2 regions of the Bradyrhizobium sp. HKCCYLS1011 genome follow, and region 1 is predicted to be linked to the other one. Evidence: predicted binding sites of a transcription regulator. Region 1 holds the regulator's gene; the other holds the start of a gene.
What was found. Region 1 encodes PhoB, which activates phosphate uptake and scavenging genes when phosphate is short. Its sites were predicted from a motif close to TGTCATNNANCTGTCAT; they were not measured.
Positions count from the first base shown of each region.

Region 2: the regulator PhoB is predicted to act here: its motif matches at 1,868-1,884, upstream of phnF (phosphonate metabolism transcriptional regulator PhnF).

Region 1 covers NZ_JBNPTT010000002.1:212,320-216,529, forward strand. Annotated here, with positions in the region: gene pstB (phosphate ABC transporter ATP-binding protein PstB) at 1-813, shown strand, start outside; gene phoU (phosphate signaling complex protein PhoU) at 997-1,713, shown strand; gene phoB (phosphate regulon transcriptional regulator PhoB) at 1,729-2,433, shown strand; gene ACQR1W_RS05590 (methylated-DNA--[protein]-cysteine S-methyltransferase) at 2,737-3,309, shown strand; gene ACQR1W_RS05595 (helix-turn-helix transcriptional regulator) at 3,319-4,158, shown strand.
Region 2 covers NZ_JBNPTT010000005.1:337,922-342,131, reverse strand. Annotated here, with positions in the region: gene ACQR1W_RS18640 (carbohydrate ABC transporter permease) at 1-604, opposite strand, end outside; gene ACQR1W_RS18635 (ABC transporter ATP-binding protein) at 601-1,800, opposite strand; gene phnF (phosphonate metabolism transcriptional regulator PhnF) at 1,998-2,762, shown strand; gene ACQR1W_RS18625 (transporter substrate-binding domain-containing protein) at 3,498-4,210, shown strand, end outside.

The sequences.
Region 1 (4,210 bases):
ATGTCCGTTTCCGTGTCCAGCCCGGCGGGCGCCATTCCGAACAAATCCCTGCCGGACGCCCCGGCGAAGGTGACTGTCCGGAACCTGAACTTCTACTACGGCGATCACCATGCGCTGAAGAACATCAACCTGTCGCTAGGGACGAACCGGGTCACGGCCTTCATCGGCCCGTCCGGCTGCGGCAAATCCACGCTGCTGCGCATCTTCAATCGGATGTACGACCTCTATCCGGGTCAGCGTGCTGAAGGCCAGCTGATGCTGGACAAGACCGATATTCTCGACCCCAAGCTGGATTTGAATCTGCTGCGCGCTCGTGTCGGCATGGTTTTCCAGAAGCCGACGCCGTTCCCGATGACCATCTACGAGAATATCGCCTTCGGCATCCGCCTCTATGAGAAGATCTCGAAATCGGAGATGGATGACCGGGTCGAGAAGGCGCTGCGCGGCGGTGCGCTCTGGAACGAGGTGAAGGACAAGCTGAACGCGTCGGGCCTCAGCCTGTCTGGCGGCCAGCAGCAACGTCTTTGCATCGCCCGTACTGTCGCGGTTCGGCCCGAGGTGATCCTGTTCGACGAGCCGTGCTCGGCACTGGACCCGATCTCGACCGCCAAGGTCGAGGAGCTGATCCAGGAATTGAGCGAGAACTACACGATCGCGATCGTCACTCATAATATGCAGCAGGCGGCGCGCGTCTCCGACAAGACCGCCTTCATGTATCTCGGCGAGTTGATCGAGTTCGACGATACCAGCAAGATCTTCACCTCGCCGAGCGATCGGCGAACCCAGGACTACATCACGGGCCGTTTCGGCTGAGGCCGGATCGGAACGTTCGTCCGTTCGCGTAGCCCCCTTGCATCGGATCGGCAGGGGGCAGTCCGCTTAAAACAGTCAATGCGGTCCGGCACGGTATGCGTCCCCACTGTCTTGGGCGGTGGGCTAGGGCAATGAGGGCTGAATTGACGCAACGGAACACGACGCATTGCCGAGGAGAGAGACATGGCCAGTGAACATACCGTCAAGGCGTTCGATAGTGATCTTCAGGAACTGACCCGGTTGGTCGCAGAGATGGGCGGCCTGGCCGAGCGGCTGATCGTCGACTCCGTCGACGCGCTGGTGCGGCGGGACATCGCGCTCGGTGAGCGCGTGATCGCGGCCGATGGCGAGATTGACAATCTGCAGCGGCTGATCGAGGAGCGCGCGGTGCTGACGATCGCGCGCCGGCAGCCGATGGCGGTGGACCTGCGCGAGATCGTCGGTGCGATGCGGGTTGCCACCGATCTTGAGCGGATCGGCGATCTCGCCAAGAATATCGGCAAGCGGGTCGCGGCGCTGGAGAGTGATTTCCATCCCCTGAAGCTGATCCGTGGGCTCGAGCATATGACCGACCTCGTGCAGTCGCAGGTCAAGTCGGTGCTGGATGCTTATGCCGCCCATGACCTGCCGGCGGCGATGACGGTCTGGAAGAGCGATGAGGAGGTCGATGCCATCTGCACCTCGCTGTTCCGCGAGCTGCTGACCTACATGATGGAAGATCCCCGCAACATCTCGTTCTGCATCCACCTGATGTTCTGCGCCAAGAACATCGAGCGGATCGGCGATCACGCCACCAACATTGCGGAAACCGTGTTCTACATGATCGAGGGCCAGCAGATGGTCGACAAGCGACCGAAGGGTGACATGACGTCCTTCGCCGTTACCGCCCCCGGCAACTGAGAGAGAAGCTGACCGATGAGTGCGCGCATTCTGGTTGTGGAAGACGAGGAAGCGCTGACCACGTTGCTGCGCTATAATCTGGAAACCGAGGGCTACGAGGTCGAGACGGTCGCGCGTGGCGACGATGCCGACACCCGGCTCAAGGAGCGGGTGCCCGATCTCGTGGTGCTCGACTGGATGCTGCCGGGGCTGTCCGGGATCGAGCTGTGCCGCCGCCTGCGCGCGCGGCCGGAGACCAAGCAGCTGCCGATCATCATGCTGACGGCGCGCGGTGAGGAGAGCGAGCGCGTCCGCGGGCTCGCCACCGGAGCGGACGACTACATCGTCAAGCCGTTCTCGGTGCCCGAGCTTCTGGCGCGCGTCAAAGGCCTGCTGCGTCGCGCGAGCCCCGAGCGGCTCGCCACAGTGCTCGCCTATGGCGACATCGAGCTCGACCGCGAGAAGCGCCGCGTCGCGCGTTCAGGGCGGCCGATCGATCTGGGCCCGACCGAATATCGGCTGCTCGAATTCTTCCTCGAGCATCCGGGTCGTGTGTTCAGCCGCGAGCAGCTGCTCGATAGCGTCTGGGGACGCGACATCTATATCGACGAGCGCACGGTGGACGTTCATATCGGCCGCTTGCGCAAGCTGCTCAATCCGGGTCGCGAGCAGGATCCGATCCGCACCGTGCGCGGTGCCGGCTACGCGCTCGACGATCGATTTGCCAAAGCGGAGTCGTAGCGCTCAGTCCGCCACCGCAGCCATCAGGATCAGAAAGATCAGGCGGAGCCGTTTTGGCTCCGCCTTTTTCTTGCGACCGCGGGTTGCATCTGTTCAAGCGAGTCCGCGAACGATCGGCGGGCTTACGTGCCGGACGACTGATAGGCTGCGCGATCGCGCCCCTCGAAAAGACCCCGGACCGATCCGGGAGTTGCCGACTGGTCGGTCGAACGCTTCTTGCGCGCATCGTGTTTACAACTTGTCACAAACCTGGTGCGCCCGATTGTGACGATGATATGATCCCCGCGGGTTGGGGGTGGCGTCATGGGGCGTGGGTATACGATCTTCGATACGTTGGTCGGTCGTTGCGGCATTGTCTGGAGCGACGTTGGCATCATCGGCGTTCAATTACCGGAGACGCGGGAGATCGAGACGCGCCGGCGATTGTTCCGGCAATTTCCCGAAACCCGCGAATTGGCCCCGCCCCCAAATGCCGAGTCCGCTATCGACGCCATCGTGATGATACTGCGTGGGCAGCCTGCGGATTTTGCCGACGTCAGCCTCGACATGACCGGGATCACCCCGTTCAATCAGCGCGTGTATGACTATATCCGCCGCATTCCGCGTAGCGAAACCCGCGAGCCGGGCGAGATTGCAGCCAGCCTGCATGCCACGGGAGCGTTCTACTCGGTGGCCCAGGCGCTGGCGAAAAATCCGCTTCCGCTGATCGTACCTTGCCATCGTGTACTGGCCGCAAACGGGATCGAAAAAGCCTCGCCGAACCGAGGCGCGATCTCGCAGCGCCGGCTGCTGTCGCTCGAAGGTGCCGGGGCGCAGACAGGGATGACTTTGTTCGACGCGCTGCTGGCGGTTGATCGGCCGCGCGCCACGCACTAGATCGAGCGGATGGCCACAACCATCCTGCTGACCAGCCGCTCCGTAACCGTCTCCGAGTTCCGCTGCACTGCAGTGTCGGGTGAGCTGCCCTATGCCGAGCAGTTTGGCAGCCATTCGGTCTCCTATGTGCGCAAGGGCAGTTTCGGCTGCCATCACCGCGGTCGCTTTTTCGAGCTCGTCACCGGCTCTATCCTGATCGGGCATCCCGGCGACGAGTTCACGTGCACGCATGATCATGTCTGTGGCGATGAGTGCCTGTCGTTCTTTCTTGCGCCGGAGCTGGTCGAGGAGATCGGCGGCAGCAGGGACGTTTGGCAGGCCGGCGCCGTACCGCCGCTGCCGGAACTGATGGTGATTGGCGAGCTGGCTCAGGCCGCGGCTGCCGGTAGCAGCGATCTCGGCCTCGACGAGGTCGGCCATCTGTTCGCCAGCCGGTTCGTGGCGGCCATCGCCGGCAAGTCGCCTAATCCGGCTGTCGCCGCCGGGCGTGTTCGCCGCCGCGCGGTCGAGACCGCGCTATGGATCGACGCCAATTCGCATCGCGCGATCGACCTCGAGGATGCTGCGCATCAGGCCGGCCTCAGCCCATTTCATTTTCTCAGACTGTTTGCGGCCACGCTTGGTGTCACGCCGCACCAATATCTGGTTCGTTCTCGGCTGCGCCATGCTGCGCGGCGGCTCAGCGAAGACGATGCGCCCGTCACCGACATCGCTTACGACGTCGGCTTCGCCGATCTCTCCAACTTTACCCGCACTTTCACGCGCGCAGCGGGTGTTTCGCCCTTGCGGTTCCGCAAGGCCTCGCGCGGCATGCGCAAGATTCTCCAAGAAGGCTTGAGCCGGCATTGATTAGGTGATCGCCAGCGCCGCGCGATTGTCGCGCGCGAGGAATGGAGATCAC
Region 2 (4,210 bases), on a different contig from region 1:
CGAGGAACAGCACCATGGCAAAGCCGAGATTCTGCCAGATGCCGATGACGGCGAGCACCGGCAGCACCGTCGTCTCATCGCGCAGCCAGTTGGCGGTAGGCAAGCCGACCGCCGCGAACGTGTTGTTGACGAGGCCGATGGTGGGATGAAGAAGCGCCTCCCAAACGGTCGCCATGGCCGCAAGCGTGGCCATGAATGGCAGAAAGTGGACGGCGCGATAGAAGCCGCGCAGGCTATCACCGCTCTCGATCAGCAGCGCGATGGCAAGGCCGCCGAGGACGGTGCCCGGCATCACGATTGATACATAGATGGCCGTGTTGCGCAGCGAAGCGAGAAAGATGTCGTCCGCGAAGATTGCCCTAAAATTCGCCAGGCCGATAAAGTTCAAGCTCCTGGCGCCGAACTGCCAGTCAGTCACCGCGATGGCAACGATCGCAACCACCGGCAGAATGAAGAGCACGAGCAGCAGCGCCATCGCGGGACCGGCGAGCGCGACGGCTGCAAACACCTCGCCAGGCCTGCGCCTCGGGAGCGCCCTTACCTGTCGTGTACCGTCTGGCTGGCGCGAGGACGCGTCGTATGAAGGAGCGTTCACCGCACTCATCGCACATACTCGGCTCTGGCCACGGCCCTCATGCCGCTGACGACGGCGACAGGTCGGCGGTCGGTAGCAGCGCGAATGCGCCGTCCGTCCGATGCAAACAGCAACATCCGTTCGGCGTGCACCGCCAGATGGATCTGCTCGCCGATGCCGATATGTGGCGCTTGCGCCGCATCGAGCCGCGCGATCACAGGTTCGGCCTGTCCCGCTCCTTCGAGATGGATGTAGAGATCGGAGCCCAGATGTTCGACGAACCGCACCCGTCCGGCCAACAACTCCCCTTCCGCGCCCGGAGCCACGAGCGTGAAGGCTTCCGGCCGGATGCCGAGAACAACCGGGCTACCCGGCGGCTGGGCCGTTTCAATCGGAAGCAAACGGCTGCCGACATGAACCTGCCCGCCCTCGCCGACGCGAGCTTCGATCATGGTGATCTTGGGCGAGCCGATGAACTCGGCCACGCGCCGCTCGGCCGGATCGGCGTAGATCTCCAGGGGTCGACCGACCTGCCGCAGCTTGCCGTCGAGCATCACGGCGACGCGGTCCGAGAGTGTCATCGCCTCGGCCTGGTCATGCGTGACATAGACAAACGTGATGCCGAGCCTGCGATGCAGCTCCTTGATTTCCGCGCGCATGGTGACGCGCAACTTGGCATCGAGATTGGAGAGCGGCTCGTCCATCAGGAATACCGACGGACGGCGCACCATCGCACGGCCGACCGCGACACGCTGGCGTTGGCCGCCGGAGAGCTGACCGGGCTTGCGGTCAAGGACATGCTCGATCTCGAGCGCGGCCGCCGTTCGGCACACATCCTCCTCGATCTGACGGAGCGCGGCTCGCGTTCCCGCGAGAAGACGGCCCACGATTGGCAATCGCTGCAACAGCGTCAGCCGACGCATCTTCAACGGCAGCGCCATATTGGCCGCGACCGTCATGTGCGGGTAGAGCGCGTAGGACTGAAAGACCATGGCGACGTCACGCTGCTTCGGGCGCAGCCCGTCGACGGCAAGCCCGCCGATCGCGACGCCACCGGAATCCTGAGACTCGAGACCCGCGATGACCCGCAGAAGCGTGGACTTTCCGCAGCCCGACGGCCCGAGCAGCGTGAGAAATTCCCCGTCCTGGATATCGAGAGAAACGGCATCCAGCACGGGATTGCCGCCATACCTTTTCGATAGCCTGTCAAGGCTGATCGCTGCCATCCTTGATATTCCGCTCTGCGCTCAAGTCCCTCTCGACTTGGCGATAAAATCTGTCTAGACAGGTTTTGCAACAAGCGGATGACACTCAGACCTGCTGATGCCAACAAAGATTCAGCAGGCGTCTTGTGGCAGTGCCGGTCCTGTTGGGGAATCATCGCTACAAGGCCTGATCCATCCTGATTCGAGCGAACGTGCGGATGCGACCCAAACCGTCGGCAGACTCTCAAGACCCCCTGTGGAAGCGGCTTGAGCACAAGCTGCTGCAGGATATTCGGGGCGGCCGCTTCGACAGTGCAGGACGATTACCGTCCGAGCACGAGTTGGCCGAGCGCTTCGGCGTCAACCGCCATACGGCACGTCAAGCCATCGCCGGCCTCGTCCAGCGCGGGATCATCTTCAAGCGCAAGGGTGGCGGCTCCTATCTCGTCCCCGCCGTGATCGACTATGAGATCGGAGAGCGCACGCGCTTCAGCACCAACGTTGCCCTGCAGGGTCGCGAGCCCAGCCGCACGCTTCTGGAGGTGAGCGAGCGCAAGGCTCACGATCGGGCATGCTCGGCACTGGCCATGGCCGACGGGGAAATGTCGATTTTTATTCGGGTCATCGGCGAAGCGGACGGCATCCCGATCAGCATTGGCGACACATACCTTCCCGCCCGCCGGTTTCAGGGCTTCGGTGAGTTGTATCGCGAGACCATGTCGATCACGAAGACACTCGCCCGTTACGACGTTCACGATTATACCCGCGAGATGACCCGCGTGATTGCGCGCAACCCTTCTGAGGAGGAGGTCCGGCATCTGCGACAATCAGTCGTGACGCCGATCCTTGCTGTCGAAAGCGTCGACATCGATCGCGACAGGCGTCCGATCGTCTACCACGAAACTCGGTTTGCAGGGGAACGTGTTCAGTTCGTGGTGAAGCACGGCGAAGCAGACCTGTCAGGCTTCGAGAAGCAAGGCTGACGTCCTCAGTCCCAAATGGCCGACGTAAACCTACTACGTCGCCCTATCCTTCGTGATGAGCGATGATAGTCCTGCGGACCTTGACGGCGTTGAGCGCCCAAGCGCCAGCGCAGCTATCCTCCTTGGGAGATTTCTCGGATGCTGTTGTGCTGCGCGCGTTCGGCGGGGTTCAACCGATTTGAGGACTCTGTGACCTGCGATTAGCGGGAGGCCGAACGCAAGATCTTCCCGCAAAACGCGCCTGCATCGCGTATAGAAGCATCACGCTGCCAACCGCGGAGAGGCGTGGCGACACTTGCGCTTCCGATAGAACCGCTACTCGTGGAATGGCTCGATAGCAGCGCGGCACCTGTTCGGCCCTACCCGTGCGGCCGCGGCCAAAGATTACGCGCTGCTGCGAAAGCCGTGCCCAACCGCGGCGCCGAAGCGCCCGACCACAAACGGCCGTCTCAGATCGGCCAATCGGTATCCGCCTGGCGGTGTTGCCAATCGTGAATAGCAACCTTTGGTGGCCGTGCCATGCTGTTATAATCTGGAGGGACGACAGCTAGGAGCGTTGTCATGAACATCGAAAGGATGCACTCGCCAAGATATTTTCGCAGACGGGCTGAGGAACTCAGCAAACTAGCCAGGCACGCACCGATGCCAGAGGCAAAGAACTCTGATCATCGGCAGCGCCGGCATCGGCACATTGCAATCCCACGGCTGTGCAAGTCTGGGCTTTTCGCAATAGCCTTGGCGGTCGCTTTGCCGCTGCAGACTGTCGGAAGTTCAGCTGAGACGATGGGATTACCCCAGGTATTAGTTGTGGGAACAAAGGAGGCGCCTCCCTTCGCGATGAAAGACCAAAGTGGCAAATGGACGGGCATCAGCATCGATCTTTGGAATCGAGTCTCCAACCAGCTGGGATTGCAATATCGCTTTGAAGAGACCGACACCGTTCAGTCGCTGATCGATGGGCTGAACGAGGGCCGATATGATGTCGCCGTAGCTGCTATCACGGTGACAGCCGAGCGAGAGCGGAAGGTGGATTTCACGACTCCCTATTTTCACACCGGGACCGGCGTAGCCGTACAGAGCGACCGTATCGCAAGCTGGCTACCCGTTTTTCATTCAATCACATCCTACAGTTTTCTGCAGGCCATCGGCGCCCTACTCGGCCTGGCTCTTCTCGCCGGGGTTCTCATCTGGCTATTCGAGCGTCGCAGCAACGAAGGATTCGGCGGCGGGATGATACGCGGACTCAGCTCAGGAGTGTTCTGGTCCGCCAATGCGATGACGCAGCGCGCTGACGCTAGCGTGATTCCAATGACTTTGGCCGGACGAGTGGTGGCCGTCATTTGGATGGTGGTCTCAGTAATTGCAATCGCAGTTTTCACGGCCGGTATCACCTCGACGCTCACCACGAAGCGGCTGCACGGCATGGTGAACAGCGCCGCTGATCTTTC